One region of the Halomonas sp. DP8Y7-3 genome, then DNA from elsewhere that is predicted to be linked to it. Evidence: predicted binding sites of a transcription regulator. Region 1 holds the regulator's gene; each other region holds the start of a gene.
What was found. Region 1 encodes PhoB, which activates phosphate uptake and scavenging genes when phosphate is short. Its sites were predicted from a motif close to TGTCATANNNNTGTCANA; they were not measured.
Positions count from the first base shown of each region.

Region 2: KUV86_RS01715 (PhoX family protein) is a predicted target of PhoB. The motif match lies at 2,642-2,659, and genes of this name have one in related genera.
Region 3: KUV86_RS02890 (inorganic phosphate transporter) is a predicted target of PhoB. The motif match lies at 2,005-2,022, and genes of this name have one in related genera.
Region 4: KUV86_RS09360 (DUF6482 family protein) is a predicted target of PhoB. The motif match lies at 3,878-3,895, and genes of this name have one in related genera.

Region 1 is NZ_JAHVIO010000004.1:385,961-393,663, reverse strand. It holds gene phoU (phosphate signaling complex protein PhoU) at 1-720, shown strand, start outside; gene cysZ (sulfate transporter CysZ) at 856-1,584, shown strand; gene KUV86_RS06940 (YnfA family protein) at 1,613-1,948, shown strand; gene phoR (phosphate regulon sensor histidine kinase PhoR) at 2,007-3,320, opposite strand; gene phoB (phosphate regulon transcriptional regulator PhoB) at 3,410-4,099, opposite strand; gene ubiA (4-hydroxybenzoate octaprenyltransferase) at 4,211-5,104, opposite strand; gene KUV86_RS06920 (chorismate--pyruvate lyase family protein) at 5,339-5,923, opposite strand; gene KUV86_RS06915 (FAD-dependent oxidoreductase) at 6,079-7,251, shown strand; gene KUV86_RS06910 (HU family DNA-binding protein) at 7,544-7,703, shown strand, end outside.
Region 2 is NZ_JAHVIO010000002.1:53,649-61,351, reverse strand. It holds gene ppk1 (polyphosphate kinase 1) at 1-125, shown strand, start outside; gene KUV86_RS01715 (PhoX family protein) at 356-2,485, opposite strand; gene KUV86_RS01710 (hypothetical protein) at 2,973-3,545, shown strand; gene KUV86_RS01705 (lysozyme-like domain containing protein) at 3,808-4,410, shown strand; gene KUV86_RS01700 (3-deoxy-7-phosphoheptulonate synthase) at 4,411-5,505, opposite strand; gene KUV86_RS01695 (hypothetical protein) at 6,061-6,264, opposite strand; gene folM (dihydromonapterin reductase) at 6,340-7,053, opposite strand; gene KUV86_RS01685 (FAD-binding oxidoreductase) at 7,050-7,703, opposite strand, start outside.
Region 3 is NZ_JAHVIO010000003.1:110,413-118,115, forward strand. It holds gene KUV86_RS02885 (GntR family transcriptional regulator) at 1-132, shown strand, start outside; gene KUV86_RS02890 (inorganic phosphate transporter) at 326-1,933, opposite strand; gene KUV86_RS02895 (NCS1 family nucleobase:cation symporter-1) at 2,187-3,641, opposite strand; gene KUV86_RS02900 (NCS1 family transporter) at 3,746-5,107, opposite strand; gene KUV86_RS02905 (aspartate/glutamate racemase family protein) at 5,199-5,951, opposite strand; gene puuE (allantoinase PuuE) at 6,677-7,618, shown strand; gene KUV86_RS02915 (ureidoglycolate lyase) at 7,681-7,703, shown strand, end outside.
Region 4 is NZ_JAHVIO010000008.1:47,597-55,299, forward strand. It holds gene hutG (formimidoylglutamase) at 1-147, shown strand, start outside; gene hutU (urocanate hydratase) at 193-1,884, shown strand; gene KUV86_RS09350 (YchJ family protein) at 2,060-2,524, opposite strand; gene KUV86_RS09355 (glutaminase) at 2,570-3,502, opposite strand; gene KUV86_RS09360 (DUF6482 family protein) at 4,040-4,429, shown strand; gene hrpB (ATP-dependent helicase HrpB) at 4,493-7,102, opposite strand; gene KUV86_RS09370 (NCS2 family permease) at 7,334-7,703, shown strand, end outside.

The sequences.
Region 1 (7,703 bases):
GATACCCACAGTCAGCATATCTCGCGCCAGTTCAATCACGAGCTTGAAGAGCTCAAGACCCACCTGATGGCCATGGGTGGCCTGGTCGAGAAGCAGGTGCAGGATGCTGTCAGCGCACTGCTCGACTCCGACTCGGCGTTGGCCTCCCGGGTGGTCGACAATGACCGCGCGGTCAACGATATGCAGATCAAGATTGATGACGAGTGCACCCGCGTGCTGGCCCGCCGCCAGCCGGCCGCCTCGGACCTGCGCCTGGTGCTGGCGGTCATCCGCGCCGCATCCGATCTCGAGCGTATCGGTGATGAAGCCAGCAAGATCGCCCGTAACGCCATCGAACTGGTGGACGGCAACAATGGCACTCGCGGGTTCGTCGAGGTGCGCAATATCAGCGAGCACGTTCGCCACATGATGCGCGATGCACTGACCTCCTTTGCCCGCTTCGATACTGAGCTTGCGATGCAGGTGGTGCAGGAAGACGAGCGCGTCGACAGCGAGTATCAAAGCGCCATGCGATCGCTGATGACCTTCATGATGGAAGATGCGCGGTCTATCTCGCCAGTGCTCGCCATCATGTGGATTCTGCGAGCCCTAGAGCGCGTGGGTGACCACGCCAACAACCTGGCCGAGTACGTCATTTACCTGGTCAAGGGCCTAGATATCCGTCACGTCTCGCCGGACAAGATTGACCCGGATCTGCTGGACGACGACGCCTCGTCTTGACCTGAACGCCGCAAGCGGCGTCAATAGGCCGGCCCTGTCAGGGTCGTTGCCGGTACCCTGAACTGCGGGCCATCGTCGAGACGATGGCCCGCAGTCGTTATGGCCTTGTTGATGTCATTGCCAAGGATAGAAGTCATGCTGAATGCTATTGAGGCGGTTCGTCGCGGTACGCGGCTGGTCTATAGCCGTGGACTGCGCCGCTACGTCTTTCTTCCCATTCTGGTCAATCTGCTGGTCTATGCCGGCATGCTCAGCTATGTGCTGGGTGAGTTTGGTGGCTGGCTCGACAGCTGGATGGCCATGGTCCCAAGCTGGCTGGAGTGGCTCGACTGGCTGATCTGGCCCCTGTTCGTGGTCAGCCTGATCGTGATCGTGTTCTTTTCGTTCACCCTGGTGACCCACCTGATTGCAGCCCCCTTCTACGGCTTTCTGGCAGCGCGTGCCGAGGTCGAGCTGACGGGGCAGGAGCCCAGCGACGACCGCGGTTGGCTCAAGACCGGTGTTGATGCACTCGGGCGTGAACTGCTCAAGCTGGCGTATATTCTGCCGCGCATGATAGGCCTGTTCATTCTGAGCTGGATCCCGGTGGTGAATCTGGTGGCACCGCTGCTCTGGGCGGCCTTCAGCGCCTGGACCATGGCGATTACCTATCTCGACTATCCGATGGACAATAACAAGGTCAGTTTTCCCGATATGCGCAAGCGACTGTCGGCGCGCTGGTGGCCGAGTATCAGCTTTGGCGGCCTGGTGACGCTGATCACCTGGATACCACTGGCCAATCTGTTTCTGATTCCCGGCGCAGTGGCCGGGGCTGTGCTGATGTGGGATCAGCACTATCGCCAACTGCCGATGGTGCGTCGCTGATGGCGACCTGTCACCTGGCCGGTGCGGGATGTTGACAGGGTTGCCTGGGCTGGCCATCTACCTGTTGGCGGCGGTGGCCGAGATCGCCGGCTGCTTCGCGGTATGGCGCTGGTGGAGGGCGGATGGTGCGGCCTGGTGGCTGTTGCCCGGTCTGTTCAGCCTGGCGCTGTTTGCCTGGCTGCTCAGCCAGGTAGACGCTGACTATGCTGGACGCGCCTTTGCCGCGTACGGCGGCGTGTATATCGCGGCATCGTTGGGCTGGATGTGGTGGGTGGAGCAGCGCCCCCCCGATCGCTGGGACATGATGGGGGCGGCGCTTTGCCTGGCGGGCGCTGCGGTTATCTTGCTGGGTCCCAGGAGCTGAAAAGACACAGTGATGCCAGCCTGGCTTGAAGCGGGGCTGGTGTGTCCCTGGGTCGGGGTCAGGGCGAGGCGGCCGTCTGGCGGTTTTCCTGCACTCGGCTCGAGGGGAAGATACAGCGGAAGGTGGCGCCTTCACCCGGATGTGAGTCGATGTCGAGGCGCGCATCGTGGCGCAGCAGCACGTGCTTGACGATGGCGAGGCCTAGTCCGGTGCCACCGGTCGCCGTGCTGCGTCCCTTGTCTACCCGATAGAAGCGCTCGGTGAGGCGCGGAAGGTGCATCGGGTCGATGCCGTCGCCGTCGTCCTCCACCTCAAGACAGGCGCCATCACCGTAGGCCCGCCAGCGTAGCTGGATACGTGCGCCATCGCCGGCATAGCGCACGGCATTGAAGGCCAGGTTGGAAATGGCACTGTGAATTTCCTTCTCACTTCCCTTGAGCCCACGCGGATCGTCGATGGACACCTCGATCTGCTGGCGCCCACCAGACAGCGCCTGTGCATCTCGCTTGACGGTCTGCAACAGAGTGGTGGGGTCGAGCCGCGTGTGGTCATCGCCGCCCTGATCGTTTTCCAGTCGCGACAGCAGCAGCAGATCATTGACCAGGTTCTGCATCCGACGGGTCTGGTTCTGCATCTGCGCCACCCCCTTGCCGAGCCGTTCGGGCAGCATGTCGGCCATGTCGCCGTAGGTCTCGAGATAGCCGGTCAGTACCGTCAGTGGCGTGCGCAGCTCATGGGAGACGTTGGCCACAAAGTCTCGGCGCATCTGTTCCAGGCGATGCAGGCGTGTGATATCGCGCGCCATGACCAGGCGTTCATCGTCACCGTACAGGGTGATCTGGAACTGCAGGATCATGTTCTCGTCGATGGGCGATGGCAGGCTCAGCGGCTCACGATAGTCCCGCTCGTTGAAATAGCCGACGAAGCGCGGATCACGCAGCAGGTTGGTGATATGTTGACCACGGTCCAGCGCCGGCTTCAGGCCTAGCATGCGCTCGGCAGAGCTGTTCCACCATTCGAGATCGCCATGGCGATCCAGCATGACCACACTGTCGCGCATCGCTTCAGAGGACTCCTGGATACGCTGAAGCGTTGAGCGCAGGCGTCGTTGGGTAATGCGCTGGCCCTTCTGGTAGCGATAGAGTCGATCAAACAGCTCGCCCCACAGACCGCTGGCGGTAGGAGGTTCCTGCTGGGGACGATGGGTCAGCCAGTCGTGCATGGCGTGCAGGTTGCGCAGATGATAGGCGAGACCAAGCGTCAGGCCCGCTCCGACGCCGACACTCGTCAAGGAAAAGGGCCAGCCCAGCAGGGCGCCGATGCCGACCAGCAGGGTCAAGCGCCAGACTTCTCGTCTCCACAGTCGACCCACGTCAGCTCCTGGCTCCGTTCACCTATGTCCTCCTGTCTGCCGCCAGCCGTACAGGCGCTATCAAGCCTGCGTGGAAGGGAGGCAAGACGTCACATCTTGGCCGAAAAACGGTAGCCGGTGCCGCGCACGGTCTGGATCAGCTGCTGATGTGGCTCGCCAAGGGCCTTTCGCAGGCGGCGAATGTGCACGTCGACGGTGCGTTCCTCGACGTAGACGTTGCCACCCCAGACCTGATCAAGCAACTGGCCGCGGGTGTAGGCGCGTTCCTGGTGGGTCATGAAAAACTGCAGCAGGCGGTATTCGGTGGGCCCCATGTCGAGCGACTTGCCGTCGACGCTGACGCGGTGGCTGACAGGATCGAGCTTGAGCCCGTCGACTTCCACCGGGTCTTCAACGCCGCGGGGAGTGGCACGACGCAGCACCGCTTTTAGACGGGCGACCAGTTCCCGGGGAGAGAACGGCTTGGTGATGTAGTCGTCTGCACCTGCTTCAAGCCCCTGAATCTTGTTGTCCTCCTCACCCTTGGCGGTGAGCAGGATGATCGGCAGCTCGGCGGTGGTTTCTTCCCGCTTGAGGCGGCGTGCCAGCTCGATGCCACTGGTTCCGGGCATCATCCAGTCCAGCAGCAGCAGGTCTGGCTGATCGTCCACGATAATCGCGTGAGCCGCCTGGGCATTGTCGGCCTCGAGGACCCGGTAGTCGGCCATTTCCAGAGCCACCGCGATCATTTCGCGGATGGGCGCTTCGTCGTCGACGATCAATACGGTCTTGGCTGTCATCCCGGGCCTCTTGTTCAGGGTCTTCCTATCAACGGTGACAGATGACACCACGTCAATGTGACATTTAGATGACATTGGCCGACCTGTCGAGCCCTCGTCAGCTCGACAGGGTCATCCCAGGTCGGGATAGAGACTCAGCGCCAGGCCGGCAAACAGCAGCAGGCCCGACCAGTGATTGTTGAGAAAGGCCTGGAAGCAGCGATCGCGATCACGCTCCTTGATGAGTTTCTGCTGGTGGATAAAGGTAGCCGCCATGGCCAGCCATCCCAGCCAATAGAAACCGCCGATATTCAGTAGAGCGCCCGCCCAGGCCAGCAGGCCCAGCGTTGCCAGCTGCAGCAGCGCGATGATGCGAGTGTCCCAGCGACCAAACAGCACTGCGGTCGACTTGATGCCGATCTTGAGATCATCGTCACGGTCCACCATGGCGTATTCGGTGTCATAGGCCACCGTCCACAGTACATTGGCGGTGAACAGGATCCAGCCGACCGTGGGTACCTCGCCCAGCACGGCACCGAATGCCATGGGAATCGCCCAGGAAAAGGCCGCCCCCAGCACCACCTGGGGAAAGTGGGTGTAGCGCTTCATGAAGGGATAGCTGGCGGCCAGCACGGCGCCGATCAGCGACAGCCATACGGTAAAGCCGTTGGTCAGCCATACCAGCACGAAGGCCGCTGTCAGCAGACCGACGAACAGGATCTTGGCTTCCTGCTCGCTGATACGCCCAGTCGCCAGAGGGCGGTGTTTGGTACGTTTGACGTGACCGTCGAAATGGCGGTCCGCATAGTCGTTGACGACACAGCCTGCTGCTCGCATCAGGTAGACGCCAGCGACAAAGATCAGCAGGGTGTCGCGGGCGGGAATGCCGTCCGCCGCTACCCACAGCGCCCACAGTGTTGGCCACATCAGCAGCCAAGTGCCGATGGGGCGATCCAGACGCATCAGCGCCAGGAAGTCGGGAATTCGGGCGAGGCGTCCGGGGGGACGCAGCAGGGAGCGGTCCATCGTGGTCTCTCGAGGGCTAGTGGAAAGTCGCTGTCACAGGCATCGTGGCGGGCACGCTTTTGTCGTGTCCGCATCCGCTAGTGTGGCGTTGAGCGTCGAAACAAGACGAGACAGTTCATCCATGGGTGTCGCCGGGAGCGACCATTTGCTGCCAGGTCTGGTCAGCGCTTGTCGACATAACGGACCAAGCCTAGCGCGGGGAGACGGGCGTGACCAGTACAGCGCGGTCGCTGTCTAGCCTGGAGACGGGTCCAGTGACAGCGCCTCGGCCATGGCGGGCAGAAAGCTCTCTTGCACCAGCATCACCCAGCCCCCGTGGCAAAACAGAGAGCGCCGTTGCCAGATACCGCGGTATCCGTGGATAGGACGAGATATCCGGCTGATCTCGATCGGACTGCGGCGAAGATCCGGCTGCTGAAACAGCCAACTGCCCAGCGAGTTTTCGCCAAGGCCGGCAAAGGGCGCCTGTTGATCGCTCACCCGTGGTGCCACTGAGCGTGCCACCACCCAAGGGACCTCGTCGACGCACAGCGCGACCTCGCGCAGCCAGGCCTGCTGGCCGGCCGCCAGTCCCAATGCCTCGGCCTCGTCCGGCCATGGCTGCCCCAGGTACTGGTCGAGCAGACGCACGTGAAAGCGTCCCTCGCCAGCGGCCGCCATCAGTCTCTCCGTCAGTGAGTCGCGGGAAGCCAGCCACTCCAGCCAGCGCTCAGAGATGGCATGCGACGATGCGGGGATGTCGCGCCACTCGGGAGTCGATCGCGGGCACTCGGGCTCGACATGGCAACGGGACGGGGTGACATGAGGATGCTGTGACATGGGGCCTTGAGGTCCTTGCTGCACCGGACGTCGTGCTCCGGTAGATGGGCGCATAGTGTACCATGGTGCACAGGAGTCACTCGCTGGAGCCCCCGCTGGGCACTCCGGTTTCTTGAATGACCGCAGGGCGGTCGTCGGCAGAGTCGAAGTACGTGATGCAAGCACCCTTGACCATCATCGGCACTGGCATGGCAGGCATTGGCCTGGTGCGCCAGGTGCGCGCACTGGACGCCCGGCGTCCGATCACCCTGATCACGGCCGATAGCGGCGATGACTACTCCAAACCCTTGTTATCTACGGGCTTTGCCAAGGGCTTGGCGGCGGATCGGCTGGCGGCCCGTTCGGCCCTGGAGCTGGCCGATCAGCTGAATGTGGTGGTGCGCACCCATACCTGGGTAGACCGCATCGATACAGCGTCCTCGTGCCTGTGGATTGGCCAGGAACGGCTGCCCTGGTCGGACCTGGTGCTGGCCACCGGTGCCAGTCCTGTCGCTCCCTTCGCCATTCCGGCAGAGCTCAGCGGCCGCGTGTTCTCGATCAATGATCTCGATGACTACCGCCGCTTCTCGGCCATTCTTGACGGCCTGGAGCGTCCGGCGCGAGTGGCGGTGATCGGGTTGGGCCTGGTGGGCTGCGAGTTCGCCAACGACCTCCAGGCGGGCGGACACCAGGTCGTCATGGTTGGCCCGGAGCCCACCTTGCTGCCGAGGCTGCTACCCCAGCAGCCGGGCCAGGCGCTGGGCAATGCGTTTCGTGACGCTGGCATCGAGATCAGAAGCGGGCGCCTGGTCGACAGCGTAGCGCGTCAGGCTGCGGGCGATGAACAGGAGATCGTCCTTCGGCTCGATGACGGCCAGACGCTGAGCGCTGATCTCGTGCTGGTCGCTACGGGGCTCAGGCCCCGCAGCCAGTTGGCCGAAGCGGCGGGCATCCGTACCGGCCCCGACGGCATCCAGGTGGATCGCTATCTATCGACGTCCTGTCCGCGTATACACGCACTGGGAGACGTGGCATCGGTGGACGGCGTCAACGCGATGTATGTGCAGCCGTTGCAGGCATCGGCCAAGGCCCTGGCCGCTACCCTGTGCGGCAGCCCGACCCCGGTGAGCTACGGCCCATGGCCCGTGCTGGTCAAGACACCGCTGCTGCCGGTGGTGGCGTTGCCGCCGGCAAGTGAGCGAGTGCAATGGCGGATCGAGGCCGATGGCGATGACATCAGCGCCCTTGCCGAGGACGAACAGGGGCAGCTCAAGGGGTTTGCGTTGACGGGAAAATGCGTTCGTCGGAAAGTCGAACTGGCGCGGGCGGCACCGCCGTTGCTAGGCTAGGTTCGTTGATGGTGGCTGGGCCACCGTCGTTGAAGGTGCCATCGTTGCAGTGTGTGATACTGATTCTGATTCGTGTAACACGAATGGACGGTGTCACGTCGATGGATTTCGAGTGTCATCTCACCACAACAAGGATGCACTGATCGATCCGTGACGTTCATTGCCGGCATCGTATGGGAGCGTTGGCATGGCAGGACCTGGAAGGGTCCAGGTGGACACACGGACAGTGTTTCCATAACAATGATCCCGGTGCCATGGCACCGGGTAGTCAAGCCAAAATTAGGAGGGCTGTATGCGCAAGCCAGAACTCGCCGCGGCAATTGCCGAGCGCGCTGATCTATCCAAGGACAAGGCCAGCCAGGTGCTGAACGTGATTCTCGACGAGATCACCGGCAGTGTTTCCTCGGGCCAGGATGTGTCTTTGATCGGCTTCGGCACCTTTACCGTGCGCG
Region 2 (7,703 bases), on a different contig from region 1:
TGGTCGACAACTGTCAGAGCTGGCTGTTGCAGGGCGACGGGACCTACATCAAGCAGGATCCCGGCGAGGCCGCCCCGATCTCGGCCCAGGAAACGCTGCTCTACGCCTATGCCGCCCGTGCCTGACGGCTTTAGCTCCAGGACACAGCGCTCCTAGAAAGCCCCCGCCAGCGATGCTGTCGGGGGCATATCATGCCGGCACCACCAACATCACGGACATCAGGGCGCCTTGGCGCCAGCACCGCCCCTGTCGCGCCCCGCCCCTGTTGCCCCCTGCCCCAAAGCAAAGCCCCCGGCTCCGATGAAGGAGCCGGGGGCCGGTGCTGGACGCCGCAGTCAAAGGCGGCAAGCGAAGGCTAGAGCCCGATCTGGCCGCCGTCTTCGCGCTGAATGACCACCGTGGCAGCACGCGGACGCACGCTGGAATCGGTGGCCTGGGTGGCATCATCACTGGCAGGCCAGTTGCCAGGGTGCTGGATGTTGATAAACAGCGCCGTCTTGTCAGGCGTCGAGAAGATACCCGTCACCTCGCAGCCGTTGGGGCCCACACAGAAGCGCTTGAGCTTGTCCTGGTTGGCACCGGACAGCACCGCAGCCGCACCATCGGCACGCTCCAGCCCTGCCGGCACCACCGCCAGAACCTGGTCATTGGTGCTTTCGGCAACGCCCTCATAGCCATTGTCGGTCTGAATCCACAGGATACCCTGGCCGTCGCCGCGCTCGTCGAAGTAAAGACCGTCGGGACTGGCGAACTCGTTGTCTGCGGTCAGGCCCGACAGGTTATCGGCATCGCTGGCGGCGGCACCGAAGACAAAGACCTCCCATTCGAAAGCACTGGCATCTGCCCCCTCACGCCAGCGGATGATCTGCCCCGCCTCATTGTTGGCCCTCGGGTTGGCGGCATTGACCGGAGCGGTGGCATAGCCATTCCCCAACGCCTCGATGCTGTCCCCATCGCCGGTCAGGGTCGCCTCGGTGCCTTCCTCGGTACGCTTGGAGTTGTTGGTAAGGGTCATGTAGACCTCACCGGTGGAAGGATCCACCGCGCCCCACTCCGGGCGATCCATCGGCGTTGCCCCCATCAGGTCAGCGGCATCGCAGGTATGGATGATCACCCCTGCCAGATCGTCGGCACCGAGCTCCAGGGCCTCGGCCAGGGGGCGACCATCCTGGGTCGTAGCTTGCGGCGTCAGCGGCAACCACTGGCCACTGCCATCGGCATTGAAGCGAGCCACGTACAGCGTGCCCTCATCCATGTACTTGCTGCCTCGCGCCAGGCGGTCGGCCTCGGCACCGGGCGCGATGGCATCCGCCGGGTCCCAGACCGCCCTGGACACGAACTTGTAGATGTACTCGTTGCGGGAGTCGTGGCCAGAGTAGAACACGACCGGCTGGCCAGCCTCCAGCTTGCCCGGCCAGCACCCCTCGTGGCGGAAACGCCCCAACGCCGTGCGCTTCACTGCTTGCTTGCCGGTGTACGGGTCGATCTCGACGATATAGCCGAACTGACGCGCCTCGTTGCGATAGTCGCCGGTAGCATCGCCATCGCCGGGGTTGCCGATCAGCCGGGTAAACTCGTCATCACGTTCGCTGGCGTCGCCCGCTGCGGTTTCCCAGCCATAGCGACCGCGCCCGGTGGCGATGCCAAGACGATCATCGTCCCGCGTCCGCCCTTCGTCCTTGACGAAATAATCCGGCCAGTTTTCTTCGCAGGTCAGATAGGTGCCCCAGGGGGTATACCCATTGGCACAGTTATTGTTGGTGCCCCGCGCCTGGGTTCCCCCCGGAGAGAACCGGGTCTTGACGTAGTCACTGCCGGCCACCGGGCCAGACAGATGCATCGGCGTGGCACTGGTATAGCGACGGTTGTAACGGGATCCCTTGACGTGACTCCAGTGTCCGTTGGCGCCCTTCTGCACCTCTACGACCGTGACCCCGTGGGCATTGATTTCTGTTCGGACTTCATCGGCAGGACGCTTGCCCTCCGCCATGTTGGTGGGACCGCCCTGGGGCGCCCACAGGGCATTTTCATCAATGTACTCATTGTTCATCACCAGCAGGAAGCGCTCAGAGCCGCTGGCATCATCCAGAGCGAAGGGGTGCATGCCGTCGTGGTGCATGCCGACGCTGGCCGCCTGTCCCTCTGGCGTCATGGCCAGGTCGTCGCGCCATTGGGGGGCGCTGTCATCGAGCGGCGTCCCCCAGGGCACCAGTACCTGGGCGGTATACCCCGCAGGCACCACTACCGCATCCGTGCGCGACCCTTTGACCGCGTCGAAGGCCAGTGCCAGCGGCGTCTTGGACATGCCTGACCCATGCTGATCGGCGATAGCGGTCAGCCCGAAGCCCCCCAGCATGGACATGGCTGCCATGCCCATGCCGCCCTTCATCACAGCGCGGCGCGACAGGCGACGATCGAGTATTGAAGAAAAGGGCTCATTGCTGCTGGGGTTCAACAGGCGGTGATCTTCGATTTCCTTGCTCATTGCGCAGTCCTCTCTTGGCCGTCGACGTGTGGAACGTCGGCAGACGGGATGTCGTTGCCGGCTGCGGGCCGGTGGCGGGCAGTCACTCGCGCCGATCTGCGCTGTTGGGTGCGCTATCTCGGCGATGTCGGTCCTCGCGACACCCTAGGATGTCTAGATGACAGGGATGTGACGATGCGGTACGCCGGACAAAGCATAAGAGGTAACTGAAATGTTAAAAGGGTAACAATTAGTGAAAGAAACTAAGCTTAGGTGACGACAGAGTGATCCAACGCTTGCTCTCGACAGGACCAGAACCATGTGGCATCTGGGACACCGACATCAGCGCATTCTGCTCATGCCGCAAAAGGCACCCTCTAGCGATGAGGACCCAGAACCTTGCTGGCACTGGGTACATTGCACCGATCAAAGGCAGCAACGAGGGGGGAGCCACTCCCGGCTGGATCTCCTTGGTCAACTGGATCCTGCCCTACCCTGCGTGCTGGTCATGCCACCCCACACTATCGCTCTGGTGGCACTAGAGCGGGGAGTGCTGGGCCATAGTGACCCGCAAGCGTCACTCGACACGCTGATCGCGAAAGAGCTGTGCGTGAATCGACAGAGCCTGGCGGTGCATGTGCTCAATCAGGACCACCAGCACCTGGATGTGATGGTGATCCAGCGGGGACTGCTGGCCCAGTGCTTGAACCGGCTTCACCGCCAGCAGCTCCACCCCGCCTGGTGGTCCAGCGCCTTCCAGGGGCTGCCGTTGCCAGACCCCGGACATCTGGCGGTACTGCCCTGGGGCGACGACTGGATGCTCAAGTGGCGTCAACCCCAGGCCCTGGAGAGGGAGCGTTGGCTCAGCTGGCCAAAGAGCCAGGAGCTGGAGCAGCTCAGCCAACAGTTGCCCGATGAGTTGCGCGATTCCCCATGGAACTGCCCGCTCGCTCCCGACGCCTCCAGCAGTCTCGACTGTCTGGCATTCTTCGCCCGCCATCTACCCGTCGACCTGCCACGAGTGCCAGAAGATATGCAGGATCCAGGGGAGCTCTCTCAGGCGACGCCTGAAACGGCATAGAACAAGTCGATGAAAGCGGCATGGGTGACACCAAGTGTTCTCCAGGTGGCGAGAACGGCATAATGCTCAAGCTCATCACGACAATGGAGTGTCCATGCCCGCCTCAAGGCCTGCCCCCGAGTCTTTTTTCAGGAGCTCCCTCTCCAGGAGCTGTTCCTCCAAGCGCTCTGTCCATGGGCGCTGTATCTCCAAGGGCGCTGTCTCTCAACCGGCTCGCAGGGTTTTGAAGTGCTTAGTCTTGAAGTGCTTGGTCTTGAGCGGCATGTTGCTGCTGCTGGGAGGCTGTGCGGCCTTCGCCCCAGCGCCACCGGCCCATCAGGACAATCTGTGCGACGTCTTTCGCCAGCAGCCGGACTGGTATGACGCGACGCGTGCCTCGTATGAAAAGTGGGGGACTCCCCCCTGGACCCAAATGGCGTTCATCAAGCGCGAATCGTCGTTTCGCAGCCACGTCAGGCCTCCCAGAACCACGCTATTGGGGTTCATTCCGTGGACGCGTCCCTCCTCGGCCTACGGCTACGCCCAGGCCCAGGACCCGGTCTGGGGAGAATACACTGATGATGCGGGTGGGCTGTTCTCAAGCCGCAGCGACATGGACGATGCCACCGACTTCATCGGCTGGTACAACGCCCGAACGCAGCGCATGACCGGCGTCTCGCTGGCCAATCCGGAACACCTCTACCTGGCCTACCACGAGGGCCAGGGGGGCTACCAGCGCGGTAGTTATCGCGCCAAGCCTGCGGTCATACGCGCGGCGCGCGAGGTCGCGACCACCGCCTCGCGTTATCGCGGCCAGCTGGCCGCCTGCGAGGCGGAGTTTCGTTGCGATGGATTCTTCGAGGTCTGGCCATTTTGCCGGGGTTGATCAGGTGCCCTCGGCCAGGCGCTCTGCGGCCACACTCAACAGGTGTTCGGTGGTCTCCCAACCAATGCACGCGTCCGTGACGGAGACACCGTAGCGCAGCTTGCCGGGGTCCAGAGGCTGCTTGCCTTCATGCAGATGGCTCTCGAGCATCACCCCGATCAGCGCCGTATCGCCCGCCAGCCGCTGGGCCAGCACGTCGAGCAAGACTTCGCTCTGGCGGCGGTGGTCCTTGCGTGCATTGGCATGACTGCAGTCGACCATCAAGCGCGGCGACAGCCCGGCCTCGCGCAGAGCTCTACGCGCTGCCGCCACCGCAGCAACATCGTAGTTCGGTTCGCCGTGGCCGCCACGCAGCACCACATGGGTATGGGGATTGCCCTGGGTCTCGACCATCATCGGCTGGCCGTCGCTGCCTACGGCAAAATGTTGATGGGGATGGGCAGCACTGTGCATCGCATCCAGGGCCACCTGCACATCACCACTGGTGGCATTCTTGAAACCGACGACAGCCCCCAGGCCACTGGCCATCTCGCGGTGCAGCTGAGACTCGGTCGTGCGCGCGCCGATGGCGACCCAGGCCAGCAGATCCTCCAGGTACGGGGCCATCATCGGCTGCAGAATTTCGGTGGCGACCGGCAGCCCCATCTCAACGATGTCCCGCATCAGCTGGCGCGACAGCGCCAGGCCACGACTCATGTTGCCTGTCCCATCCAGGTCTGGATCGTAGGCCAGCCCTTTCCAGCCCACGGTGGTGCGTGGCTTCTCGACGTAGACGCGCATGACCACCAGGACACGATCGCGGATACTGGCCGCCATGCCGGCCAGGCGCTCGGCGTATTCCAGGGCCGCCTGGGGATCATGAATCGAACAGGGCCCCACCACCGCCAGCAGGCGGTCATCTCGGCCTTCCAGGATGTCGCGAATTTCCTGACGCTGTGCGTCGACACGGTCCGCCAGAGTGGCGCTCAACGGGTACTGCTGCTTGAGCGACAGCGGTGCGGGCAATGCGGTCCCGTTAGATCGATCCTGCACAGCAGTCTCTGGGGTCGTCGTGGCCATGTGGGAGGTCGTAGCAAGGGAGAGGGTCGCGGTCATGGTATCAGCTCCAAAGGGTCGTACATCGTTGAACATGTCGACCACCGAGGCGCTCACGGTCGGAGGTGGCCAGTTGGGCCGACCGCGTGTCGATAAATCGCCAGCCATACCCATAGGCGTAACCCTGGAAGTCGGCGTAGACGAAATCTCGATATGCGGTCATCGGTTATCTCCTGTTACCTGCCACTGCAGGCTGTCGCGACGCTCTGGAGCATCATGCCAAAAACAAAGAACCCCCGGACGGGCTGCCGTCCGGGGGTTCTGGGAGGCGGCCCTGGGTGGGAGCGCCTCGCGAGTGCCGACGTTGTCGTCAGGCCTCGCGCACCAGCGCCCCGGTATCAAACCAATACCAGGTAAAGCTGGACCAATAAAAGGACACGCCCGTCATCGCTTGCCCACCACTCAGCGACGCGACATCGGTCGCCAGCGCACCACTTGCGGAGCAAGATGCTCCGTCAGGGCAAGCTGTTGGCTGAGAGGTGACTGATAACATGGCGATCTCCTGAATCTGCCTTCATCCTGCCCGGCGCCGAGACAAATGGCAACCCCTGACACCTATCCTGCTGTTGCCAGCGTCACCCAGGCGATGGTCGCCGGCAGGCATGTCATGCCCGCCATCACCACCAGGCCAAGAAAGATCATCAGAAAGCCGCTCTCATCACGAAAGTCAGCCGGGTCGTGGGGGCTGTCATGGACATTGCCCTGCGTCTTGCCGTGATCGCTGGCGTGGCGCTGCTCAGGAGCGTTGTGGTGGGCCATGGAAGCCTCTTCTCATCGTTGGATTGTCAGGGCACACCACGAGTCTAGCTCACCAGGGCCTGCTGGCGAGGCCCCTCAGCGCAGATGGCGTCCGCCATCGACGGCCATCACGGTACCGGTCACGTAACGATTGTCGAGCAGGTAGCGCAGACTCTGATAGATCACACCGGGGCCAGGCACCATGTCCATCAACGACTTCGCTCGCGCCTTGGCGGCATAGGCCTCGTCATCCTGTTCGTTCAGCATGATCAGCGCCGGCGCGATGGCATTGACCTGGATCTCAGGGGCGTACTGGGCCGCGAAGGATAGCGTCAGGTTATCCAATCCGGCCTTCGTCGCCGCATAGGCCGCGTGCTTCTTGGACCCCTTTTGCACGACGTAGTCGGTCATGTGGATGATATCGCGCTGGGGTTCGCTGCAGGCGTCGAGCAGGCTCTTGGCGTGCAGGTTGATCAGGTAAGGCGCCAGCATGTGGACGCGAAACAACCGCTCGAAGTTGGCCCCGGCGTCGCTGTCCAGGCTGTCCGGCGCCCAGTCACTGGCATTGTGGACGATTGCCCGCAAAGCGTTAGTCTGGCCCTTGAGGCGCTCGATGAAGTCAAGAATGCCGGCTTCACTGGAAAAATCAGCCTGAAGGGTCACGATGCCTCGCTGGCGCATGCTGTCCAGCTCCGCTCGCTCACGGCGATAGCTGACGATGACCGGATGTCCATCTTGCACCAGGCGCTCGGCACAGTGCCTCCCCAGCCGCTGGGCGCCACCGGTAATCAGGATCGGCGACGCGCTCACGGGGCCTCTTCCTTGATCAGGCTGCCGACCACCGGCACCAAGGGGTCACGCGGGGCATAGGCAAACACATCGGAAAACACCCGGGACGGCTCAAGACCCAGCGACGCCAGCACATCGACGCACGCATAGACCATGCCAGGAGAGCCGGACAGGTAGACATCATCCTGTGACACATCCTCCAGGTGATCGCCCAGCGCCGCATCGATACGGCCATGGTGGGCGTATACCCGCTCACCATCGAAGCCTTCCTCGAAACCCGCCTCACAGACCGCGTGGAACACCAGGTTGTCGCACTCGGACACCCACTGTCGCGCCAGCTCCTCTGCATACAGGTCGCGTCGCTCCTTCGCTGCCCACCACAGGGTGATGGGACGCTCGGGATGCTGGTGACGGGCTGCCTCGACGATGGCCTTCATCTGGGCAAAGCCTGTGCCAGCGGCAATCAGCGTCAGGGGCCGGACACTCGATTCGTCCAGCACACAGTCACCGCTGGGCAAGCGCACCGTCAGGTGCTCCGCCACCACCAGCATGGCGCGCAGTTGCGCCGAGTTGGAGCGCTCCGGCCAGTGTTGAATGTGCAGCTCCAGTCTGCCGTCATCGCGATGGCGACTGGCGATCGAGAACGGCACCCAGCAGTCGTCTGACAGACG
Region 3 (7,703 bases), on a different contig from region 1:
TTCCTGGCCGAGGGCAAGGCTGAGCGCGCCGCAGCATTTATGGGACGGCACCTGAAGGCCATCGAAGCGTCCCTGTCCATCGTCGAGGAAGAGAACGAAGCGCCCAATCTGTTCGAGATCTTCTCCCGCTGACACCGCCAAGCGACGCCCCAACATAGCGCCACAACGCCCCAAAAAAGCCCCGAATCATCAGCAGATGGTTCGGGGCTTTTCGTTGGTAGTGCGGGATCGAACTCTGCAGAGTGCCAACGCAACGTCTAGCGCTGGGCCTGCAACCTATTGTGTCCTGCAGCCTATCGTGGCCCGCTGGGAAAGGCCGGCAGGGCTAGCCGAACAGGGTACGCAGCGTCACGAAGGCGATGGCGCTGATCAGGCCGGCCGCCGGTAGCGTGATGACCCAGGCCAGGCCGATGGGTTTCATCAGCTGCCAGTTGGTCTGATGATTGACCAGGCCGATGCCCAGCACCGCGCCGATCAGGATGTGTGTACTGGACACCGGCAGGCCCATGATGGAAGCCAGCATCACGACGCCTGCCGCTGCCAGCTCTGCCGCAAACCCGGATGCCGGATGCATGGCGGTCAGATTGTGTCCGACGGTCTGGATCACCTCCTTGCCGATAAACCAGAGACCGACGATAAGGGCGACCCCGAAGGTGATCATGGCGATCGGAGGGATGGTCGCTTCGGCGCCAATGGCGCCAGTACGCAGTACGTCAAGGATGGCGGCGAAGGGGCCGATGGCATTGGCGATATCGTTGGAGCCATGGCTGAAGGCAAACCCCGCCGCGGTAAAGACCTGCATCCAGCTGAACATCAGGAAGGTCGAGCGGGACAGCGAGGTGCCTTTGAGCGTCTTGGCAAAGATAAACGTGGCCATCCATACCACGGCACCGATCATGCCCATGATCAGGTAGTTGTTAAGCGTCGTCAGTCCCAGGTCGAGATGCTTGAAGCCCTTGAACAGCAGCATGGCCGAGATGATCATGGCTCCGCCGGCGGCGACCAGAGGCACCCAGTTCTGCAGGGCACGATGGGCATCGATATCCTCGCGCTGGCGCTCGATCCGCTTGAGTTCCTTGAAGTAGTCTGACTCGAATTCGGCACGCTCATCATCCTGGTAGTCCTGGTCATGGTAGACCTGAACGTCCCGGGTCATGGCATGGGTATAGGAAATCTTCTGGATCTCTGACAGGCGCTCGAAGGCCTCCTTATGGCGACGATCATTCTCGTACTTCTCGCGCTTGATCGCCTTCAGACGCTGCTCCGCCTCATCGTTGTAGTTGAGGATGTGTTTCTTGATCATGCTGAACAGCGCATATGACATCAGTCCCCCCAGCACCGGTGACAGCACCCAAGAGATAGCGATCTGCCAGATCTTGCCCCACTGCACCAGGCCAAGGCTGTCGACCCCTGGGGTCATGGTTCCGAGCACGATGGACGAGCCCACAATGGCACCGATGATCGAATGGGTGGTGGAGACCGGATAGCCTTTCTTGCTGGCAAACAGTAGCCACAGGGCGGCGGCTACCAGTGCCGACATCATGATGAAGACGAAGTCCATCGGCGCGACCGTCATGCCCGACAGATCGACGATGCCCTTGCGGATCGTATCGGTGACCTCTCCGCCTGCGATGACCGCACCGCTGACCTCGAACACCGCCGCCACCAGCAAGGCCTGCTTGATCGACAAGGTTCCTGCGCCGACGCTGGTGCCGAAGGAATTGGCCACATCATTGCCGCCGATATTGAAGGCCATGAATACCCCGAACAGGGTGGCCAGGGTGAATACCAGCGGAAAGTGGCCCTGGGTGTAGCCAAAGCCCCAGAACAGAAAGTAGCCGACGGTAGCGAAGAGAAGTACCGCAAAGGCCAGGCTCAGCCCTGATGGGCGAAGCCCCGTAGGAACCGATAGCGAGGGGGAAGGGGTGGTCATTGTGCATCCTCTGAGGTGGGCATGCCTTGCACGTGGGACGGCAGGGCGCAGAGATGACAATGGGCAGAGGCGATGACAGTGAGATGTCATCTTGGCGGCGTTGTGTGCTTTGTCGTGCAGGTTGGGGAAGGGCTTGGTCGCGCGGGTAGAGATAGTAGGCAGGAGCTTACGTCTTTTGGGAGGATGAAGTACGTGCACAGCACGCCCTCCCCGGGCCAGGCCGGGAAGGGCATGGTGTCATCGTCTTGGTCGCCTAGTGAGCCGGTTGCGGGACCCGGTACTGGTGCATCAAGGCAAAATACAGCACGCCCCCGAGGGCCGCGCCCATCATCCAGCCAAAACCTGCAAGTCCTTGCAGGGCAGGAACGATCACCGTCGCCAGAGAAAACACCGCGGCTAAGGCGAAGGCGGCCACGGCCCGCAGGTTCCAACCGTTGGTGTAGGTATAGGCATCGCCCTGCTTGGCGGAAAACAGTGCCTGCACATCGAGCTTGCCGCCTTTGATCAGATAGAAGTCGACAACGATGATGCCGTAGAAGGGCGCGACGATGGCGCCTAGCGCGTTGACGAAGCCCGGCACGCCAATTTGGCTGATGACCGAGACCCACAGTGCGCCGACAAAAAAGGCGACGCAGGCAGTGATCAGGCCGCCGACCTTGAAGCTGATATGCCGCGGGAATAGGTTCGCCAGGTCATAGGCAGGGGGGATGAAATTGGCCACCAGGTTGATGCCGACGGTAGCGGCGAAAAACGTGACGGCGGCCAGCAGTGTCAGGGGCAAGGCATCGACACGATCGACGATATCGGTGGGGTTGGTCAGCGCCTCGCCGAACAGTACCAGGGTGCCGGCGGTGATGATCAGCGCGATGAAGGAAAAGAAGGCCACGTTCAAGGGCAGGCCCAGCAGGTTGCCCAGCTTCATCTGGCGCTCGCTTTGTACGAAGCGGGTGAAATCCCCGAAGTTGATCACGACGGCGGCAAAGTAGGCGACCATGGTCCCGACCACGGCAGCAAAGGCAGATAGGCCTCCGCTATCCTCGCCGCTGGCCGAGAAGATGCTCCCGACGGCAGGCAGCAGCTCGCTGCCGGCTTGCCACCAGACAATCAGCATCAGCACGACCATGACCACGTAGACCAGCGGGCCTGCCCAGTTCAGGAAGTGCTTGATGCGCTCGATGCCGGACCAGAAGATGGCGATCTGGAACAGCCACACCAGCACAAACGACAGCCAGGCGACGGGTGACAGGCCAAGCACGCCTTCCCCTCCATCCGTGCCGATAAGGGCGGTAATCATCAGCGTGACGGCGGTGGAGGCAAAGTAGGTCTGCACGCCATACCAGAAAATACCGACGATGGCGCGCAGCAGAGCCGGCAGGTTGGAGCCTCTAACCCCGAGGCTGGCGCGGACCATGACCGGGAAGGGGATGCCGTAGCGAACGCTTGGGGCACCGGTCAGGTTGACCAGAAACATCACGATCAAGCCGGCCAGCATGATCGCTGCCATCACCGCCCAGCCGCTGAGGTTGTAAGACAGAAACAGCGAGGCTGCCAGGGTGTAGCCAAACAGGCTTTGAATATCGTTGGACCAGACATTGAAGATTTCGAAGGCTCCCCAGCTGCGCCGTGAGTGGGGGAGCGGGGCCAGGTCGTGGTTGTAGAGGCTCGGGTCGACCCTCGTGGTATCGAGGGTCAGGTCGGAATCGGCCATGGGGATCACTCTTGTTGTTGGATAGCGTCAGGCAGATGTCATGATGCGTTGCTGTCAGCCGGAAAAGGCAAGGCGAGGTCAGTCACCTCGCCGTTGCAGTACGCTTACTGGTTGAAGCGCTGGCAACCTTGCCAGTAGCGCATCAACAGCAGATAGGTGAGGCCCGCGGGAATCAGACTGGCGTACCAGGAAATGGTGGAGAAGCTGAAGGCCGCCACGACGCCTACGGCGGTGGCAATGAAGGCCGCCAGATTGACGCCACGGTAGGGGCCATTCGGATCGTAGAGCTTGTCCAGGTCCAGGGTGCGCCGGCGAATCAGGTAGTAGTCCACCACCAGTACGGCAAAGATGGGGCCGAGAAAGGCGGAATAGGTCTGTACGAACACCTGCAGGCCAGCAGCTGACTCATCCTTGACCAACTCCCAGGGGAAGGTGGCGAACGCCAATAGACCAACGACGACCGAGGCCTTGCGGTAACTCAGCTTGAAGGTGTCCATCAGCACGTAGGTTGGCGGTACCACATTGTTGAGGACATTGGTGGTCACCTGAGCGAAGGCGATGAACAGCAGGGTGGTCATCAGCAGAGGGGTGTTGTCGACGGCGTTGGCAAACACGCGTATCGGATCGGCTACGCCGGTCGCCTCGGACACCATGAAGCCAATCAGACCCATGAACAGCGTGCAGGGCAGTATCGACATGGCGTAGAGGGTGGTCAGCAGGCCGGGACCCGAGCCTTCGACGTGCTCTCGTGAGTAGTCACTGACGTTGAGCATCATGGTCGAGTAGATGCCCAGAAACAGCATGGTAGCCCCCCAGAAGGGCAGGCCCCATGAGCCCTCCATGGTGACCAGGTTGGCTGACAGCGTGTCACCGTAACGGGCCACGGTGCTGTAGAACATGTACACCAGCGACGCCAGGATGAAGGCGCTGCCCACGTTCTCAAGCCACTTGATGCCCTGAAAGCCCAGCACCGAGAGGCCGATCTGCAGAAACTGGAAAGCAATGAAGAACACGATCAGGTTGTCATAGCCGAACAGGGTGGCAGACACCAGATTCAGTGCGCCGGCCCCAATCCAGCTCTGGAAGCCGTACCAGACAATCGCCGGAACGGCTCGCACCAAGCCGGGTAAGCGGGTGCCCTGAAAGCCGAAGGCGCTGCGCGCCTGGACCATGAAAGGAATGCCGTACTTGTATCCAGCGGCACCGTTCAGGGCAAGGGCGATACCGATGATAAAGCAGCCGATGGCAATCGCTACCGTGGCCTGGATCAGGTTGAGCGTGCCGACGACACTGGAACCCATGGTAAAGGTACCAATGGAGACACAGCCTCCGAACCAGGCCAGCAGGTAGGAGGTGCGCCCCATGATGCGGGTTTTCTGAGGCGCAAGAGACTCATCGCCGAGGCTTTTGGTGGCGGCCGGGGCGATGCCTTGGGGGGCGTCCGGCCGAGAGGTGGAAGTGGTCATCGAGGACCTCGCTTATTGTGGATTATTATTGACCGCAGGCAGGGCCCGGAGCGGTAAGGGCCTGGCGGGAAGCAGGTGGCTGGTGCCTATGCTATTCCTGAGCAAATGTGAGGTGTGACAGGTGCTGATAGTGGCCGACGAAGGGCTTGGGCCGGGGGAACGCCAGGTCACCGGTCTTGCTGGTAGCAAGTCTCAGCCCGACCAATGCCTCGGCCAGCTTGACCGCTGACGTCACCCCTTCAACCACCGGCAGGCCGACCTCTCGGCTGATGGTGTCGGTCAGATCTGCCATGCCGCCGCAGCCGAGAACGATGGCGCCGATGCCATCCTCCTGCTTGGCGCGGCGCCCTTCTTCGATAATCTTGGCAAGGGCGCGATCGCCGTCCTGTTCAAGATCCAGCACCGGGATATCGGCCGCACGGACACGCCGACACTGGTGGCGGAAGCCGTACTGGTCCAGCAGGTGTTCGGCGATGATCACCGTGCGTGGCAGGGTGGTGACCACCGAGAAGCGAGTGCTGATCAGGCTTGCCATATGAAAGGCCGCTTCTGCGATGCCGATGACTGGCGCCCGAGTCGCTTCGCGAGCGGCCAGCAGCCCAGGATCACCGAAGCACGCCACCACGTAGGCATCGACCTGGGTCTCACGATCCATTCTCAGGACCTCTTCGACAACCCCGACAGCGCTGATGGCCTCGTCAAAGTGACCTTCAATGGAGACAGGCCCACTGGCGGGCTGCGAGGCAGTCACGCGAGTCGCGGGGCCGGCGATGTCCGTAGCGGCGAGACGGATGGTCTCTGTCATCGCATCAGTCGTATTGGGGTTGATCAGGTGTACGTGCATGCTCGCTACCTTCGTGAACGAATCGATATCTCTTTGTACACAAAATAGTGCTACATCGAATACGTATCAAGTCGAAAGATGCCAGGCAATGCCTGGTTTTAAATTACGTTAAAAAACAATGGTTAAGAGATTTTTTATGGCGCGACCACCGATCTCGCTCCGTCGTTACGGCATATTGATGACGATCTTTGTTAGCATGTGAGGACGAGACTGTTGGGAAAGTGTATACAATTGGTGGCGCAGCCTGGTCGAGGGCCGCTGGGCGCAGCGTTCTCACGGCGCGGCAATCTCAGGTCGCGTCGGCTGGCCCGTCGGTTCAAGCACTTAGGAGAATGCCTGAGAGCGGTGCTGGAGGGTGGCTTGAAGTATGGGTCTGAAGACCGGGATGGAAGACCCGACTGGAGCCGCGTTGTTGACGATGAGCGAGTCCGGTCTTCGACGATATCTTCGACGATAGAGTGGTTGCTCGTGGCTTGAGTACAGTCTATCTTTCTTTTGTATACATAATGAGGCGTGGCCGGGGGTGCCGGGCAGCAGTGCGCCATATCGGTGACATGACGCCCCTGTGTGTTAAGCGCTAGGTCTAAGCGCTAGATCTAACCGTTAGGTCTGCGCGCCAGGTCGAAACACTGTGTCGAAGCGCCTTGCCCCTGGCCCTATGTCCGCTGGACCGATCCGCCCGAGCAAGCGCTGGATGCGCCGACTGGCTTTCAGGAGAAGACATCATGACAACAACCGCCTATCCCAGGGATCTTGTCGGCTATGGCCGCACGCCGCCCCATGCCAACTGGCCAGGCAGGGCGAAGATTGCCGTTCAGTTTGTGCTCAATTACGAAGAGGGTGGGGAGAACTGCGTATTGCACGGTGATGCGGGATCCGAGCAGTTCCTGTCTGAGATCATTGGTGCCGACAGCTACCCAGACCGTCACTTGAGCATGGAGTCGATCTACGAATATGGCTCCCGGGCAGGTGTGTGGCGGGTTCTGAGAGAGTTCGAGCGCCGCGGCATGCCGCTGACGGTGTTCGGGGTCGCCATGGCGCTTGAGCGTCATCCTGAGCTGGCGTTGGCCTTCAAGGAACTGGGCCATGAGATTGCCTGTCACGGCTACCGCTGGATTCATTATCAGCAGGTGTCCGAGAAGGTGGAGCGGGAGCATATGCGCAAGGCCATCGAGATCTTCGAGCGGCTTTACGGCGAACGCCCGCTAGGCTGGTACACCGGGCGTGATAGCCCCAACACTCGTCGCTTGGTGCTGGACGAAGGTGGCTTTCTGTACGACAGCGACTATTACGGTGATGATCTGCCTTTCTGGACCTGTGAAGCGGACAGCCAGGGCCAGCAGCACCCCCATCTCGTGGTGCCCTATACTCTGGACAGCAATGATATGCGCTTTGCGGCGCCGCAAGGCTTCAACACCGCTGACCACTTTTTCACCTACCTGCGTGACGCCTTTGATGTCCTCTATGCCGAGGGTGATGAGTCACCCAAGATGCTGTCGGTCGGTCTGCACTGCCGCTTGATCGGTCGCCCAGGGCGGTTCCGCGCGTTGCAGCGCTTCCTTGACCATATCGAGGCGCATGACCGGGTGTGGGTAACGCGCCGAGTGGACATCGCACGCCACTGGGCTGAGCATTTTCCGGCGCCTTCCCCCGCGCCGATTGGCTGAAGACGTCGGATAGCGTCATGCTGCACGGGCGTTGAAGCCCGCCACGAGACCCAGGAATTCCCATGCTAGAACTGATTGCGCGGCC
Region 4 (7,703 bases), on a different contig from region 1:
CTGGAACCGATCCTCGAATTCCTGCGCCGTTCACGCAAGCTCCGCCTGATCGATATCGCGGAGGTCAACCCGGCGTATGACATTGACCAGCGCACCGCACGCCTTGCCGCACGACTGGTCCACCAGCTGACCCGGTCGGACCACTGACCGAGCCATCGTTTCCCCCTATCTGTCCACATTCAAGGTGACCCCATGAACCAGATCACACCCCCCAAGAACGATCGTCACGACCCGACCCGCAAGATCGCCGCGCCCACCGGCACCGAGCTGTCCTGCAAGAGCTGGCTGACCGAAGCGGCGCTGCGCATGCTGATGAACAACCTGCATCCGGACGTGGCAGAGCGTCCTGAAGACCTGGTGGTCTACGGTGGCATTGGTCGCGCGGCACGTACCTGGGAGTGCTTCGACAAGATCGTCGAGGTGCTCAAGCGCCTGGAGAACGACCAGACCCTGCTGATCCAGTCCGGCAAGCCGGTGGCGGTCATTCCGACCCACAAGGATGCCCCACGCGTCCTGATCGCCAACTCCAACCTGGTGCCGGCATGGGCCAACTGGGAGCACTTCAACGAGCTCGATAAGAAAGGCCTGATGATGTACGGCCAGATGACCGCGGGCTCGTGGATCTACATCGGCTCCCAGGGCATCGTCCAGGGCACCTACGAAACCTTCGTCGAGGCAGGCCGCCAGCACTATGGCGGCAACCTCAAGGGCCGCTGGGTGCTGACCGCTGGCCTCGGTGGCATGGGCGGCGCTCAGCCGCTGGCCGCCACCCTGGCCGGCGCTTGCTCCTTGAACATCGAATGCCAGCAGTCCAGCCTAGACTTCCGCCTGCGCACCCGCTACCTGGACGAGCAGGCGAGCGACCTGGACGACGCCCTGGCACGCATCGCTCGCTACACCAGCGAGGGCAAGGCGGTTTCCATTGGCCTGTGTGCCAACGCTGCCGAGGTGCTGCCGGAACTGGTCAAGCGTGGCGTCAAGCCAGACATGGTGACCGACCAGACCAGCGCCCATGACCCGCTGCATGGCTACCTGCCTGCTGGCTGGACCTGGGACGAATACGTCGCCCGCGGCAAGTCCGAGCCGGACGTGGTCGTCAAGGCCGCCAAGGCGTCCATGGCGGTGCATGTTCGCGCCATGCTCGAGTTCCAGAAGATGGGCGTGCCGACCTTCGACTACGGCAACAACATTCGTCAGATGGCCCAGGAAGAAGGCGTCGACAACGCCTTCGACTTCCCCGGCTTCGTACCGGCCTATATTCGCCCGCTGTTCTGCCAGGGCATCGGTCCCTTCCGCTGGGCAGCCCTGTCCGGCGACCCGGAGGACATCTACAAGACCGACGCCAAGGTCAAGGAGCTGATCCCCGACGATGAGCACCTGCACAACTGGCTCGACATGGCCCGCGAGCGCATCAGCTTCCAGGGACTGCCCGCGCGTATCTGCTGGGTCGGCCTGAAGGACCGGGCTCGTCTTGGCCGCGCCTTCAACGAGATGGTCAAGAACGGCGAGCTCAAGGCCCCCGTCGTGATTGGTCGCGACCACCTGGATTCAGGATCCGTTGCCAGCCCCAACCGCGAAACCGAAGCGATGATGGACGGCAGCGACGCGGTATCCGACTGGCCGCTGCTGAACGCCCTGGCCAACACGGCCGGCGGCGCGACCTGGGTGTCACTGCACCACGGCGGCGGTGTCGGCATGGGCTTCTCGCAGCACGCGGGCGTGGTCATCGTTGCCGATGGCACCGATGACGCCGATGCTCGCCTGGCCCGCGTCCTGCGCAACGACCCGGCCAGCGGCGTCATGCGCCACGCCGACGCCGGTTACGAGTCCGCCAAGGAATGCGCCCGCGAAAACGGCCTCGACCTGCCGATGCTCAAGGACTGAGCACCTGCGGCGCGGCACCTATGCCGACCGCCAACATGCAAAAGGCCGCCCGAGTGCGGCCTTTTGCGTTGCTGTGGGATAGTTGCTGTGGGATAGAGACATGCAGCGGATGCCTTTAGCCGAAACGCCCAACATGCCGCCGCAGCGAGCACCCTCGATGCAACGACCATGGAGGTCAGGCGCAGCATTGCTTGAACTTCCGCCCACTGCCACAGGGGCAGCTGTCATTACGTCCCGGCTTGAGTCTGGTGACACTGGGCTCACCATCCAGGTAGACCCAGCGCTGCTGGTAACGAACGAAGCGTGAGCGCTCTTCCAGCACTCCCCAGCGCTGCCGTGCACGCGGTCCGTCTGCGAAGGTGGCACGAAAGTGCACCCAGCCCGCATCGCCCTCTTCACCGCTGTCCAGGACCTCAAGACGCTTCCAGCAGGTGTCTGAGGTGCCCATCTCCTGTGGGCAGCAGTCCGGGTGCCAGCTGTGGCGCAGATAGTCATCGAGCCCCAGCGAGAAGGCACTATAACGGGAGCGCATCAGCGCCTCGGGACTGGTCGCCGTACCTCCCTGGTGCAGTGGCTGACAGCAGTCGGCGAGTGCCAGGCCGCTTCCGCAGGGACATGCAGAGGCATTCGATGTGGCCATGTCAGGCTCCTTGTAACGATGGATCTTGGTCCATGGGGCCATCCTTCAGGCAAACACGGACCAGCCGGTCGCCTTCGACAGGCCTTCCAGTGCGGCCGTGCCCTTGAGCGAATTGCCATAACGGTCGAGCCCGGGAGACCACACCGCAATGGACGCAACGTTAGGGACGACCGCCATGATGCCACCGCCGACGCCGCTCTTGCCCGGAAACCCGACGCGATAAGCAAAGTCGCCGGAGCCGTCGTAGTGACCACAGGTCATCATCAGCGCGTTGATGGCCCTGACCCGCTCGATACCGATCATCCGCTGACCTTCGAAGCCGCCGCACAGAAATCGGGTCGCCCGCGCCAGCTGGGCGGTGGACATCTCGATCGCACAGTGGTGGAAATAGGTGCCGAGCACCCGGTCACAGTCGTTGGTGAGGTTGCCGCAGGAACGCAAAAAATAGGCCAGCGAGAAGTTGCGGTCCCCGGTGGCGTGTTCCGAGCGGGCCACCTGCTCATTGATATGGATGTCATCGTCGCCGGAGGCTTCGCGCAGAAAGCGCAGAATCTCTCCCAGGGTGTCTCGAGGCGCATTGCGCCCGAGCACTGCGTCGGTGGTGACGATGGCACCGGCATTGATGAACGGGTTGCGCGGGATGCCGTCTTCCATCTCCAGCTGGACGATGGAGTTAAAGGCACGCCCGGAGGGCTCCCGCCCGACCCGCTCCCACAGGCCTGCCCCCAGTCGTCCAAGCGCTAGGGCCAGGGTGAAGACCTTCGAGACGCTCTGGATCGAGAAGCCGGTGTGGGCATCACCTGCGTGATATTCACGCCCATCGCAGGTACAGATGCTGATGGCAAACTGCTGGGGGTCGATGCACGCCAGTTCAGGAATGTAGCTGGCGACGTTGCCCCACTGGTCACTGGCTCTAGCCTCGCGGTCGAGGGTCTCGACCAGTGATTGCAGTTGCTTGGGCGTCAGGGTGTTCCCCATGGGCATGACTCTTGGTGACTGGGCTTGTGGTGACTGGGCGTATGCTGACAGAGCTGGTGATCACGTGGCGCATGATCGCGAGACGTCGATACCGATGCCACTTCTCGCCACGCCAGGCAGGACAGATTCGGCAAAGCCGGCGATGGTGGCGACAGGGCGCACGACTGTCAACGCCTCAGCGCTCTCTTGCGACCGTGATCAAGGTCGTGCCAGGTGGCTACCGGGTGGATGACGGAGTGGCGCCCATGCGACCAGGCATGTACATTTCCTGTACACATACTATGCAAAAAATCACTTGAATCCCATTATTGGCTGTCGCTGACAGCCTCTACCCAGCCCATGGCCATCCACCAGCCCAGCCCCGGAGCCCTTCATCGTGACAAGGCCGGGACAGTATCACCAGGCGACAGTGGAACAGGTCGACAGTAAAAGAGAGATACCTCAACGCCGGGCGCGCACAAGACGCCAGCCACGCACGACGCCACCCACGCACGACGCCACCCACGCACGACGCCACCCACAGAGAGAGAGACGATCATGCCATTCTCCGAGGACCGCACCAGCGATCTCCCCGCGGACGCCACATCCGCCGTCCACTCGCTTCCCGACACCCTGACCCTGACAGGCCTGACGGCGCTGACGGACCGTTCCCCCACCATCGAGATCCATTCCATCGATATGGGCTTTTATCTGGTCAGGATTCACCTCGACGATCAGATGGCGCTGCTGGTCGATGACGCGGGTGACCCTTGGCGTTTTACCGGCACCGCGTGGATCAGTCGCACTCTCGCTCCACTGGGGTTCACCCACGCCACCCTGACCTGGGCAGAGGTCACCGACGAAATGGTCGGTCAGACGACGTCCCCGGCGCCCTTGGCGGAGGTCATCGCCCACGGTACGCGGATTGCCCTGAGCACTCACCATTGACAGCTCCTGCGGCCATCGGGCCCTCTAGCCCTGCCCACCGACGTCAGCCGCCAGGTGGTGCCTTCACGTCTTGCCCAGGCGTGCCTTGGTCAGCGAGGTCGCCTGAGCCGTCAGCGGATCCTCAGGCCAGGGGTGCTTGGCATATCGACCGCGGTTCTCCTTGCGCACCTCGGGATAGACATTGCGCCAGAAGCTCGCGAGATCCATAGTCGTGGCGAGGGGGCGACGGGCCGGGGACAGCAACTCGACACGCACCGGCACCCGTCCTTCGGCGATCCGTGGCGTCTGTTGCCAGCCGAACAGCGCCTGGAGTTTTGCGGCGAGCACCGGCACCACACGATACGCCTCGCCAGACCCATCATCTGGCTGTTGCGCAAGGTGTTGAGAAGACGGTTGAGACGGGTTCGCCTCAGCGGCTTGCCCGACCCATCCCTCGCATTCATAGCGCAGGGAAGCGCTGTCGCCACTGGGCAGCGTCAACCTGGTCGGCGCCAATTCGTCCAGACGACTGGCCAGCGGCCAGGGCAAGCGCTCGCGCAGTAGCTGCTCCCACGGCAAGGCATGCACCTGCTCCATCCGCGTCAGTCCCTCCAGATGGGGCCCCAACCACTCGTCCAGCTCAGCTTTCAAGGTTTCATCGTCCAGCGCAGGCCACTGACCATCGTGGCTTTGACGCAGCAACGCCACCCGCCGCCGCAGCGCCTCGGCGGCGTCATTGAGCGGCAGGCGTTCGGCGTCGTGGATGGCCTGCAGCAACGCCTGACGACAGGCAGCGGGGCCTGGGGGGCCCTGCATCGGACGGCGCGCCAGCACCAGCGCGTCGATACCCCGTACCTGTTCTGCCTCGAGGCGCCCCGCGTCCGCGTTCCATTCGACCCGTTCACGCCACTCGGACAGTATCGGCCACTGGGCCACCAGGGCCGACTCATCGGTGCGCACTGCCCGATACAGCCTGCCCTCCCGGGCGCGACCGTCAAGCTCCACCGCGATTAGCCAGGGGGCATGGGCCAGGGGCTGATCCTGGGGCAACGTCACCAGCCCGCCAGAGCGCAGTCGAAACCGCCCCGCCGCCACCTGCTGAGCCACCCGATCGGGAAACGCGTGCAACAGCATGCGAGCCAGCGCGCCGTCACCCGCCCGTTTCGCTGCAGACAGCGAGACACCCGCGCGAGCACACAGCCGCTTGGCTTCTCGCTGCCAGTGGGGGTCTGGGCGTGAGTCATTGAGTAACTCGGCGAACACCGCTTCGAGGTCCACCTGACGGCCGTTACCCTGACGCCCTTCAAGCCAGGCGGCTAGCGCGCAGGCAAGGGCCAGCGAGGCCTCGTCACGCTGGCTCGCCCGCTCCAGCATCCCCGCTAGACGGGGCGACGTGGGCCAACGGCCAGCGGCACGACCCAGCGGCGTCAGCCCATCCCGCTCATCACTGAGCTCGAGCTGTCGCAGCAGCTGGCGACCGGCCTTCAGCGAGGCGCGCCCCGGCGGCGTGACCCAGGCAAGCTGGGTCGCGTCCTTCACTCCCCAACGGGCGAGCTCGAAGGCCAACGAGGATAGATCTGCCTGCAGGATCTCCGGCTCACCGTGGGGTGGTAACGGTTGCTCTTCCGCCCACAGGCGATAACAACGCCCTGGCCCCTGGCGCCCCGCTCGTCCTCGCCTCTGGTCGGCGCTGGCCCGATTGACACGCCGGGTCTCCAGCCGAGTCAGCCCCGTGCGAGGCACAAACACCGGCACCCGCTGCTGCCCGGCATCGATCACCGTGCGCACGCCGTCCACGGTGACGCTGGACTCGGCAATCGCGGTGGCGAGCACCACCCGGCGCAGGCCGTCCGCCCGTGGTTTTAGGGCAGCCCGCTGAGCATCCAGCGGCAGCCGTCCATGGAGCGGCACCAGCGCGACCTGATCGAGCCGCTGGGACAGCCAGCGAGATAGCCTCTCGATCTCCGCCACGCCGGGCAAGATCACCAGTATGTCCGCCGCCTGGTCCGCTGCGCCCTCTTCGCCCGCCGCACTCTTTGCCGCCAGTGCTTCCAGCACGACACGCCCCTGGTGCTCTTCCGCCGACAGCCGCGACGGGGCCTGCCGATACAGGGTCGTGACCGGGTACTGCCGTCCTGGGCAGTCAACCACGCTGACGTCGTCGCCCAGTACCCGTGACAATGCCGTGACATCAAGCGTGGCCGACATCACCAGCAGCCGCAGGTCTTCACGCAGCCCCTGCTGGACGTCCAGAGCCAGTGCCAGACCGAGATCCGCCTCGAGGCTGCGTTCGTGAAATTCGTCAAACACAATGCCAGTCACACCGTCGAGCAAAGGATCGTCCTGCAACATTCTGGACAGCACCCCCTGGGTCACCACCTCGAGCCGCGTATCTGGACCCACGCAGCTCTCACCACGCATGCGATAGCCTACGGTCTGGCCAGGCACCTCTCCGAGCAGGTCTGCCATGTGGCTGGCGGCGAGACGGGCTGCAACCCGCCGGGGCTCCAGCAGCAGCAGCTTGCCCCGACCGCTGTCACCACGACACCAGTCCGACTCCAGCAGCGCCAGCGGCACCCGCGTGGTCTTGCCCGCCCCGGGCTGCGCGACCAGCATCGCGCGGTTATCTGCCTCCAGCGCGCGACGCAGCTCGGGCAGACGTTCGTCGATCGGCAGTGGCGGGAGCAAGGACATCAAGACAGCTCCGTCGGCAGGGGAAGTGGCTCAGCGGCTGGCTCAGCGGCGTGGCGCCGCGCGGACGCGGATCATAGCACGACAGCCTTGCAGCTCTCTTCGGCAAGGATTTTGTATACATTTACGCCCAGAGTTTGTTGCCATGACGGCGCATCTTTGTCTACGCTTAGCGCCTGACCGAACGGTCAGATTTGCACCCCATGGCCATGACAACGACAAGAGGACCCCGCCATGAGTGATCCCGGTTCATCGCCCGCAGAACCATCAATCGCAGAACCCCAGACAACAGACCGCGAAAGATCCTGCCCTTCCGACTCCAGCGGTCTGGGGGCGTTGCTCGACCGATTCTTCAACGTGACCCGACGCGGTAGTTCGGTTAAAACCGAGATTCTGGCCGGTATCGCTACCTTCCTGGCCGGGATGTACATCATCGTGGTCAACCCGGCGGTTCTGTCAGACGCGGGCATCCCCTTTTCCGCTGCCCTGTCAGCCACCGTGGTCATCAGCAGTCTCAGCAGCCTGGCGATGGCGCTGTACGCCCGTAACCCGATTCTGGTCGCACCGGGTATGGGCATGAATGCGCTGTTCACCTACACCCTGG